One region of the Lysinibacillus sp. CD3-6 genome, then DNA from elsewhere that is predicted to be linked to it. Evidence: riboswitches for the same ligand, from Rfam matches in the RefSeq annotation. Region 1 holds a riboswitch; the other holds the start of a gene.

Region 1 (5,568 bases):
ACATATAGACAACGCCATCACCAAAGAATGATGCTAAAAATGCTAGGCAACCGACTGCTAATGTTAGCAGTAATGCGTAAATCGGAATTCCGCGACGGCTAAGCTTTGCGAAAATTTTAGGTGCGTGTCCATCTACTGCTAATTGCCATAACATACGTGATGATGCATATAACCCCGAATTACCTGCAGACAACATCGCTGTTAATATAATGGCATTCATTAATGATGCAGCAAAGGCAATACCTAAGCGGTCAAACACTAGTGTGAATGGTGAAACAGCAATATCTTCAGATAATAAACGAGCATCTGTAAATGGAATTAACATCCCAATTGCTGCAATGGCTAAAATGTAAAATAAAATAATTCGCCAAAAGACTGACTTAACCGCTTTCGGAATATTTTTACCAGGATCATCAGTTTCCCCAGCAGTGATTCCTAATAGCTCTGTCCCTTGGAACGAGAAGCCTGCTGCTAGAAATATGCCGAATGTAGCAAGGAAGCCACCATGGAATGGACCATCACTTATAAAGAAATTCGTAAAGCCGACTGGTGCTTGTCCTCCTAAAATACCAAAAATCATCAATAGACTGACGATAATGAAAACAATAACAGTCGCAACTTTTATCATGGCAAACCAATATTCACTTTCACCATAGCTTTTTACAGAAAGTAAATTGAATGTTAGTACGATCGCAATAAATATGACTGTCCATAGTGCCGAAGAGCTGTCTGGGAACCAGTACTTCATTATAAGAGAAACTGCTGCAATTTCAGCGGCAATTGTAATCGCCCAGTTATACCAGTAGTTCCAGCCAAGTGCAAAGCCAAGCGCTGGATCTACAAATTTTGTTGCATACGTACTAAATGAACCTGATGACGGCATATAAGCTGCCATTTCACCCAAGCTTGTCATTAAAAAGTACACCATAATGCCGATTAATGCATAAGCAAGAAGTGCACCACCTGGTCCAGCCTGTGCTATAGCACCACCACTGGCTAGAAATAGCCCAGTTCCGATAGTACCACCTAACGAAATCATTGTTATATGGCGGCTTTTTAATTCTTTTTTCAACTCTGGTGCTTTATGACCGAGCTGATTAACTTTTATTTCACTCACGTTAAAGCTTCCTTCCTTTTATAAGAGGCAATAAAAATGCCATCACATGAACGTTGTGATGGCTAAGTAAATCCTCTGTTTCTTCAAAATGATAGCACAACACGTTGTCCAACGTGACAGTTCTGTTCCTTTCGGAGACAGCCCCAGCATGAGGTTTTCAAGTCCCCTCACACTTCGGCAATATTTCCTTTCAGCTAACATCTTCAATGCTTGTCATCTCCACTAGCTTACTAATAAATACCGCGACCTCTACCTCAATACAAACATGAGGCATATAATTATTAAATTTATGATGTGTCTTAGTTTAACATACGACCTAAGACATTTCAATAAAACGATTAATGTTCTGTATTTTATGAATATTCTACTATTTTTATTAATGTGATAAAGTGTTATAGTGGTTCGAATTATAACTGTTCTATCAGGGAGGTACTTATTTTGACAACTAACGAAGAATCTACTTATCCTAGCAGAAAGATTAACTGGAAGGGCACAACGCTCTTATTAGTTATCGGTGTAATTTTTCTTGCTTCGACATTACGTATGCCATTAACGGTTGTAGGACCAATTATTTCCTTCATTCGTGAGGATCTCGGTATATCTAACGTACTTGCAGGCTTTCTAACAACAATTCCATTGCTTGCATTCGCACTAGTGTCACCTATTGCCCCAATCGTTGCAAGAAAACTAGGACTAGAACTAACTCTTTTTCTATCAACCATTTTATTAGCACTTGGGATTGTACTGCGCTCACTTGGAACAACAGGGTTACTCGTATTCGGTACAATGATAATAGGTGTAGCTATTTCATTTGGTAACGTCCTCATCCCAGGGTTACTTAAATTAAAATTCCCTTATCATGTTGGTTTACTAATGGCATTCTTCACAATGTCCATGAACTTAACGGCTGGTATTGGCGCTGGTATTAGTTATCCTATAGCCAATGCATCTCTTGGCTGGCAAGGTGCACTTGCCATCGCTATAGCTCTTGTCGTCGTGACTATCTTAATTTGGATTCCTCAATTAAAATTTAATAAGCCTGAACCAACTGTAGCTACTACGAAAACTCGTATACCACTGTGGAAATCACCAGTTACTTGGGCAGTCACTGGCGCAATGGGTTTACAATCGTTATTATTTTATACAACTGCAGCTTGGATTCCTGAAATCTATATTGCCCAAGGAATAGCAGCAGATCGTGCAGGTTGGATGTTTTCAATCATGCAAATTTCCCAAGTACCTATGGCTCTAGCTGTACCGATTATCGCTAGTAAAATGACATCACAACGACCTCTCGTTTTGATGTTTACTGCTTTTTATGTTGTCGGCTTTACTGGCCTTGTCATGGAATGGACTAATCTCGCTGTATTGTGGATGATATTGCTAGGATTAGCAGGTGGCGCTTCATTTTCACTTGCAATGATGTTCTTTACTCTTCGTACTCGTACGGCATTTGAAGCAGCTGATTTATCGGGCTTTGCACAATCATTAGGCTATTTATTAGCCGCAGTTGGCCCTATTTTATTTGGTTACCTACATGATTTATTTGGCGGTTGGAACATCGCTGGCTGGCTATTCGTTGTCGTTGCAGTATTACTATTCTTCTGCTCATTTAGAGCTTCTAGAAACGAATATATAAATTAAAAAAAGCAGCTCATCCTACTATGAGCTGCTTTTTTACATTTTTAATAAGGCGGTTTTTGATAAAAGAAATTCGGTGTATTATAAACATTGACATAAGGCTTATGGAAAATATGCGTTGTTGCAGGTGATAATGGGGGAATCAACCAAGTCCAATTGCCTGTTAAGTCGCGACCTGCCTTCTGCTCAGCTTCTTCAAATAACTTAAATTGCTGTGCAGCAGTATGATGATCGACTATACTTACACCATCTTCTTTAAAGGAAAACAGTACAGCAATATTTAATTCAACTAATGAGCGATCACGCCAAAGCGATGCTTGCTTAGTCGTATCGAGCCCAAAAATTTCAGCGATTTTCGGCAACATATTATAACGATCAGTATCAGCTAAATTACGTGCCCCAATTTCTGTCCCCATATACCAACCATTGAAAGGAGCCGCTTGAAAGTCGATTCCAGCCATTTGAAAACGCATGCTTGAAATAATCGGCACCGCATACCATTTCAACGCTAGTTCCTCCACTTGTGGGTGCTCAGGATGGCGAATTACAACTTCTAGTACATCTTCACGTGGTATTGAAAACAATTGTGGTTGACGGTCATCCACCTGGATAACGAGTGGTAATACATCAAATGCTGTGCCCTCGCCCTGCCAGCCTAGCGATTCACATACTTTTGTAAATGGTACAGAATGTGGGTCACCAACAATGCCAGCTTCCGTCTCATAGCCTGCATAACGGATCAACTGATGATTCCAAATCTTTACTCTACCAGATGCAAATACCGTTATTGTTGGCCGAATTTTACCACCATTTGTCGCATATTGAATATGACATAACAACTTCTCAAATATCCCTTGCTCATCTAAAACATCACGGGCATCCTCAACATGAAGTGACTGCCAAAATAATCTCCCGATACATTTATTACTATTACGCCAAGCTACTCGTGCACCAAAAGTAAGCTCCTCTGTTGAAGGAATATATTGTCCTTCATTTTCAACTTGCTGTAATCTATTTGTTAGCCATTGTGCAGACTCATTTTGCTCCATTTGATAAAGTGTTAAAAAACGTTGTATCTCTTGTAGTTTCATGTCGTTTTCCTCCATCTACCCTCATATTAGATGAATAGAAATAAATTCTCCATGAAAAAATTCATTAGAAAACATACATCTTTTATATATGAAATACTTTGTTCAAATTTAAATCAATAGTCAAAAATTCTCCATCAAAATTTTATAAAAACTAAATGAATAGCTTAAAAAATTACAAAGAAAAAGCATGTAGCAACAATATGCTACATGCTTTACTAGATGACCCCTACGGGATTCGAACCCGTGTTACCGCCGTGAAAGGGCGGTGTCTTAACCGCTTGACCAAGGGGCCATGGCTCCGAAGGCAGGACTCGAACCTGCGACAACCTGATTAACAGTCAGGTGCTACTACCAACTGAGCTACTTCGGAATAATTTTTTAATGGGCCTAAATGGACTCGAACCATCGACCTCACGCTTATCAGGCGTGCGCTCTAACCAGCTGAGCTATAGGCCCTCTTTGGAGCGGGTGATGAGAATCGAACTCACGACATCAGCTTGGAAGGCTGAGGTTTTACCATTAAACTACACCCGCATATGGTGGGTCAGGACGGAATCGAACCGCCGACACTTAGAGCTTCAATCTAATGCTCTACCAACTGAGCTACTGACCCGAAAAAGAAAATGGAGGAGGTAGAGGGATTCGAACCCCCGCGCGGTGTTACCCGCCTGTCGGTTTTCAAGACCGATCCCTTCAGCCAGACTTGGGTATACCTCCGGAAATAAATATGGTGGAGCCTAGCGGGATCGAACCGCTGACCTCCTGCGTGCAAGGCAGGCGCTCTCCCAGCTGAGCTAAGGCCCCAAATTTTAAAAGATGGTCGGAATGACAGGATTCGAACCTACGACCCCTTGGTCCCAAACCAAGTGCTCTACCAAGCTGAGCTACATTCCGTTACTGTCTATCTTATCTTTTTATGGCGCGCCCGGCAGGAGTCGAACCCACAACCTTCTGATCCGTAGTCAGACGCTCTATCCAATTGAGCTACGGGCGCTTAATATTAAAAAATGGTGCCGAGGGCCGGAATCGAACCGGCACGGTAGTCACCTACCGCAGGATTTTAAGTCCTGTGCGTCTGCCAGTTCCGCCACCCCGGCACATTTGGAGCGGAAGACGAGGTTCGAACTCGCGACCCCCACCTTGGCAAGGTGGTGTTCTACCACTGAACTACTTCCGCATGTGCATAAGATTATTTATCCTGGCAATTATGTAATTTGTAAATAAAATAAATGGTGCGGGTGAAGGGAGTCGAACCCCCACGCCTTGCGGCGCTAGATCCTAAGTCTAGTGCGTCTGCCAATTCCGCCACACCCGCAAATATGATGAGCCATGAAGGACTCGAACCTTCGACCCTCTGATTAAAAGTCAGATGCTCTACCAACTGAGCTAATGGCTCATATTATTAATAAATGAAAAATGGCTGGGGTACTAGGATTCGAACCTAGGCATGACGGAATCAAAATCCGTTGCCTTACCGCTTGGCTATACCCCAATATTAATTATATGGGGCGACTGATGGGAATCGAACCCACGAATGTCGGAACCACAATCCGATGCGTTAACCACTTCGCCACAACCGCCATATGAACTATAACAGTAGTTTAATCTAAAAAAGTTTGGCAGGGGCAGTAGGAATCGAACCCACACCAAAGGTTTTGGAGACCTCTATTCTACCGTTGAACTATGCCCCTAAAATAAAAAACTGGTGGAGGGGGACGG
Region 2 (5,568 bases), 2.2 Mb from region 1:
TTCCTGCATTGGCTAACTCACGCATTACTTTTAACACTTCCCCAACCATTTCTGGATCTAGAGCAGAGGTAGGTTCATCAAATAACATCACATCAGGATTCATAGATAGTGCTCGAGCAATTGCCACCCGTTGCTTTTGACCACCCGAAAGCTGTCTTGGCTTTGCATTAACATATTGGTCCATCCCAACTATTTTAAGATATTTCAAAGCAGTCTTCTCAGCTTCTTCTTTCGAACGTTTTAACACTTTAACCTGTCCTACAGTACAATTTTTTAACACATTGTGATTATTAAACAAATTAAACTGTTGGAAAACCATTCCCAGATGCGTCCGATAAGCTTGAATGTTATGCTTTTCGTGTAAAATATTTTCCCCTTTATAAATAATTTCTCCGCCATTTGGTGTTTCAAGTAAATTGATGCAACGCAGAAGGGTTGATTTACCTGATCCTGATGAACCGATTAAACATACAACCTCTCCCTTTTCTACTTTAAAATTCACATCTTTTAATACTTGGTTACGACCAAATGATTTACTTAAATGATCTATTTGAATGATTGCCATTTGTTCGTTCCCCCTAGTCAATTTCTTTCAGTTCTTTTTGATAAGCATCAGGTCCATCAAGACGTTTTTCTACATATAGCAAAATTCTTGAAGCCGTAAATGTCATGATGAAGTAAAGCACACATGCGACAAAGAAAGATTCGAAATAACGGAAGTTATTACCCGAAATCGATTTTGTTTGGAAGAATAATTCTGTTACACCAATTACACTTAAAACAGCAGTATCTTTAATATTCATAATTAATTGGTTACCTGTTGCAGGTAAAATGTTACGTGCAACTTGCGGTAATACAACATGCATCATAATTTGCACATGCCCCATGCCAATCGCAGAAGCAGCCTCGTATTGTCCTTTATCGATTGAGACAATCCCACCACGTACGATTTCAGCCATATACGCACCCGTATTCAATGAAACGACTAAAATACCAGCAGTAATAAAGTGCATATCGATGCCAAAGGCAATATCTAGTCCGTAATATACGACCATTGCTTGTACAATCATTGGTGTACCACGGAAAAATTCAACATAGCATGTCAGTATAAAATTAATACATTTTAATAAAATATGTTTTATACTTTTTTTTCGAACTGGAATGGTATGCATAATCCCAATAAAAAATCCGATGAATGCACCAATAATTGTACTGATTGTTGAAATGAGTAACGTATAATACGCTCCTCGTAAAAACATTTGCCAGTTGTTTTCTATAATAGAAATAATCCATTCTAAACTCATGATGTTCCTCCTAACAACGTGTTGTTGCTTGATATCAATTATGCCTTAGCGAAATCATCTTTTCATTTGAATGAATAAGCTTTATTCAAATTATGTGACACACTTCTTAGACATGCATTATTCAGTTTGACTTTCTCTCTGAATCAACTAATTTATAATAGAGACTGTCCCAAAGTCACTTAAACTTTTGAAGTAAAACACTGCTTGAATATGAAAAAATAGCATACGAGAAGACAGCTCAGTATACTATTTTTTCGATTAGGACAGCTCCAGTGATATTACTGTGCTGCTGGTTGTTGCAAAATAGCTTCTTCCATAATGTTTTGGCGATCATCTTCTGAAATACCTTTTAAAATTTCATTGATTTTCTCTAGACTCGCGTCACCTTTACGTAAACCTACTGCAATAGAAGTATTAGAAATATCTGTATCAAATCCTTCTTCAAATGATACAAATGTAAATTTATCATTAGCTGCTGCTGCTGAAATACCTTCTGGACGTTCAGCTACATAGCCATCAATTTTGCCAGCTTCTAAAGCTACACGCATTGCAGAGAAGTTTTCCATCGCTGTTTGCTTTTCTACACCTTTAATTTGATCGATAACATTATAGTTCGATGTATTTAGCTGAGATGTAACTTTTGCACCTGAGAAATCTTGAATTGATTTGGCATTTTCATACTTGCTACCTTTTTTAATAACCATTACGAAATCAGAAGTATAGTAGTTTTCAGTGAAATCAATTGTTTGTTTACGTTCTTCTGTTGGAGACATCCCTGCTACAATTGCATCAATTTTTTTGGATTGAAGCGCAGGTACTAAACCATCCCATTCCATTTTTACAACGACTAGTTTTTTGCCTAAACCATCAGCGATTTTTTTCGCCATTTGTACATCATAGCCGCCTGCAAACTCTGCATTATCAGCAATTTTTACTGCGCCGTTAGAATCATCTTGCTGTGTCCAGTTAAATGGTGGATAACCTGCTTCCATCCCAATGCGGAATTCTCCACCGCTTTCATCCTTTGCACCATCTCCTGTTGCTTTTTCATCCTTGTCACTAGTACCACAAGCCGCTAACAGGATTGCTGTCATTGCTGTTAACATAAATAACAACCATTTTCTTTTCATCTAAAACTCCCCTTTTCTGTAAAAAAAATAAAGCAACTGTACAAAAAAAGACCTAAGTTCTGAACTTAGGTCTTACCTTTTATTAACAGTTGCCCAAATCCTCACTATAATTTCCATGTTTCCGAGATAGCACAACCTAGTAAACTGGAATTATATTTACTAGGACAGTCCTGCACTTATTCACTGCAGACCCAGCATAAAAGTACGAGCTCCTTTTATACTTCGGCGATATTTCCTTCTCCATTACGTCTTCGCTTGCTTTAACTCAGCAATGGACTAATAAATACCGCGCCTCTACCTCACGAAAAACAAAAGTGAGGTTTGTTTATTTAATTGTTATATAGATATTACTATAAAGCTAGCATATTCGTCAAGATAGTTTTATCATTTTTCTGACTAATGACAAAATTAGCCTATAATCCTTCTTAAATCCATAAATTAAGTAGAATATCATTAAAAACGTTTGGCATTATTTCACAAATTTTTATTATTAAAAACAATAATTATAAACCATAAGAATCTATTTTTAAGTTCAACAAAGGCCCTTTAGACCTTGAAGTATTTTTTTCGAAAGTACATCTTAAATTAAACGGACTACAAAAAACCCTACAAAACAGTTCATTTTGTAGGGTTTTCGCATGTCATTTATGGAATTAAGAATTTAATAATAAATCTTCTGGATTTTCAAGTAACTCTTTAACAGTTTTAAGGAAGCCTACAGAATCTTTACCATCGATAATACGGTGGTCATAAGATAATGCTAAGTACATCATTGGGCGAATTTCTACTTCACCATTTACTTCTACTGGGCGTTTTTTAATTGAGTGCATTCCTAAAATAGCCGCTTGTGTACCGTTCATAATAGGTGTTGACATTAATGAACCGAATACACCGCCATTTGTAATTGTGAATGAACCGCCTTGAAGATCAGCTAAACCTAATTTTTTATCGCGTGCTTTTTTAGCTAGGTCAGCAATTGAATCCTCAATTTCAGCGAAGTTTTTACGGTCTGCATCACGAACAACTGGTACTACTAAACCTTCTTCAGTTGATACAGCTACACCAATATCAAAGAAGTTATTTAAGTGAATTTCATCGCCAACGATTTGAGCATTCACATAAGGGTATTTTTTAAGTGCTGCAACAACAGCTTTTGTGAAGAATGACATGAAACCAAGTTTAGAGCCTGTAGACTCAAAGAATTGATCTTTTTTACGAGAACGTAATGCCATAACATTAGTCATATCAACTTCATTGAATGTTGTAAGCATAGCAGTCGATTGCTTAACTTCTAATAGACGTTTAGCAATTGTTTGACGACGACGGCTCATTTTTTCAACTGTTACACGTGAATTATCTACAGCTACTGCTGCTTGTGGCGCTGCAGCTGGTTTAGCTTGAGGTGCTGCTACAGGTGCTGTACCATGAGCTGCAACATCTTGTACACGTACACGACCTTGTGGATCAACTGGGGATACAGCTGCAAGATCGATTCCTTTTTCACGAGCAAGTTTACGTGCTGCAGGAGATGCGATTACACGTTCGCCAGAAGTTTCTTCCACAACAGGTGCTGCTGCTGGTGTTGGTGCAGCTACAGCTTGAGCAGCCGCTGGTGTTGGAGCTTCTGCAACTGGTGTTGCTGCTGGTGCAGGTGCCGCACCTTCGCCCGCTTCTACAACTGCGATTACTTGGCCTACAAGAACAGTATCGCCTTCTTCAGCTAAAATTTGTGTTAACACCCCAGCTTCTTCAGAAATGATTTCAGCATTTACTTTATCTGTTTCAAGTTCAACGATGAATTCACCTTTTTCCACGCGGTCGCCCACTTTTTTAACCCACTGTGCAATACTACCTTCTGTAATCGATTCTGCTAATTCAGGGACTTTAATTTCAGCCACTTTCATTTCCTCCTTTGATTAACGTGCATGCGTTTCATGCACATAAAGGGCTACCGCCATAGGCACGTAGCCCAGCTTCCAGTAATAATGATATGTTTAGTTTACTTTTACCGTTTCAGCAACTGCTTCTTCAATTAGAGCTGATTGAGCTGCTTTATGAGAATCTGCATCACCTTCTGAAGTTGAGCTCATTGCAGGACGACCTACATAACGAAGCTTTTTACCTTCAGATAGTTCATATAATGTTTCCAATGCGTAATTCCAAGTACCTTGGTTTTTAGGTTCTTCTTGTACCCATACAATTTCTTTAACATTTGGATACTTAGCAATAATATCAGCAACTTGCGTCGTTGGGAATGGGTAAAGTTGCTCTACACGAACAATGTGTAAGTGATCGAAGCCTTCTCCATCTTTCACGCGGTCTGCTAAGTCAATCATTACTTTACCAGTACCTAATACAATTCGTTCAACAGATTTAGTTTTTGAGCCTAAACCTGGTTGTTCGATTACTTCTTGGAATGCGCCATTTGCTAATTGTTCAGCATTTGCTGCAGCTAATGGATGACGAAGTAATGATTTTGGTGATACAACAACTAATGGACGCACACCTTCTGTTTCTAACATTGCTGCTTGACGACGTAATAGGTGGTAGTAGTTTCCTGCATTTGAGCAGTTTGCCACAAACCAGTTATTTTCAGCAGACATTTGTAAGTAACGCTCCATACGGCTTGAAGAGTGTTCAGGACCTTGGCCTTCATACCCGTGAGGTAAAAGAATAACTAAGCCTGATTTTTGGCCCCATTTAGAACGTGCCCCTGAAATGAAGTTATCAAACATCACTTGAGCCATATTCGCAAAGTCACCAAATTGTGCTTCCCATACTGAAAGTACGTTGCCTTTTTCTAAATTGTAACCGTATTCAAACCCAACAACCCCAGCTTCTGTTAATGGTGAATTGTGTACCGTAAATGAAGCGCTTGCACCAGAAATGTGGTGAAGTGGTGTAAATACGTTACCGTTATTTTTGTCATGTAATACTAAATGACGTTGTGAGAATGTACCACGTTGAGCATCTTGACCAGTAAATCGCACAGGTGTACCATCTTGGATAATTGTAGCATATGCTAATGTTTCAGCATGGCCCCAATCAATTTTTGCAGACGCAAATGCATCACGACGTTTTTCTAAAATTTTGCCTAATTTCTTTTGTGGCTCGAAGTTTTGTTCAAATACTAA

The links. A riboswitch is a leader RNA that binds a small molecule or an ion and turns the genes downstream of it on or off. The one in region 1 is predicted to bind lysine.
Positions count from the first base shown of each region.
Region 2: another riboswitch for lysine. It lies ahead of FH508_RS12005 (transporter substrate-binding domain-containing protein); the one in region 1 lies ahead of FH508_RS01200 (amino acid permease).

Region 1 is NZ_CP085880.1:243,578-249,145, reverse strand. It holds gene FH508_RS01200 (amino acid permease) at 1-1,117, opposite strand, end outside; lysine riboswitch at 1,202-1,377, opposite strand; gene FH508_RS01195 (CynX/NimT family MFS transporter) at 1,556-2,761, shown strand; gene FH508_RS01190 (nitric oxide synthase oxygenase) at 2,803-3,849, opposite strand; tRNA gene FH508_RS01185 (tRNA-Glu) at 4,070-4,141, opposite strand; tRNA gene FH508_RS01180 (tRNA-Asn) at 4,143-4,219, opposite strand; tRNA gene FH508_RS01175 (tRNA-Ile) at 4,232-4,305, opposite strand; tRNA gene FH508_RS01170 (tRNA-Gly) at 4,310-4,383, opposite strand; tRNA gene FH508_RS01165 (tRNA-Phe) at 4,387-4,462, opposite strand; tRNA gene FH508_RS01160 (tRNA-Ser) at 4,474-4,566, opposite strand; tRNA gene FH508_RS01155 (tRNA-Ala) at 4,578-4,653, opposite strand; tRNA gene FH508_RS01150 (tRNA-Pro) at 4,667-4,743, opposite strand; tRNA gene FH508_RS01145 (tRNA-Arg) at 4,767-4,843, opposite strand; tRNA gene FH508_RS01140 (tRNA-Leu) at 4,858-4,946, opposite strand; tRNA gene FH508_RS01135 (tRNA-Gly) at 4,952-5,026, opposite strand; tRNA gene FH508_RS01130 (tRNA-Leu) at 5,080-5,164, opposite strand; tRNA gene FH508_RS01125 (tRNA-Lys) at 5,173-5,245, opposite strand; tRNA gene FH508_RS01120 (tRNA-Gln) at 5,267-5,341, opposite strand; tRNA gene FH508_RS01115 (tRNA-His) at 5,354-5,429, opposite strand; tRNA gene FH508_RS01110 (tRNA-Trp) at 5,467-5,540, opposite strand; tRNA gene FH508_RS01105 (tRNA-Tyr) at 5,553-5,568, opposite strand, start outside.
Region 2 is NZ_CP085880.1:2,479,789-2,485,356, forward strand. It holds gene FH508_RS11995 (amino acid ABC transporter ATP-binding protein) at 1-565, opposite strand, end outside; gene FH508_RS12000 (amino acid ABC transporter permease) at 579-1,304, opposite strand; gene FH508_RS12005 (transporter substrate-binding domain-containing protein) at 1,583-2,434, opposite strand; lysine riboswitch at 2,554-2,739, opposite strand; gene odhB (2-oxoglutarate dehydrogenase complex dihydrolipoyllysine-residue succinyltransferase) at 3,088-4,332, opposite strand; gene FH508_RS12015 (2-oxoglutarate dehydrogenase E1 component) at 4,429-5,568, opposite strand, start outside.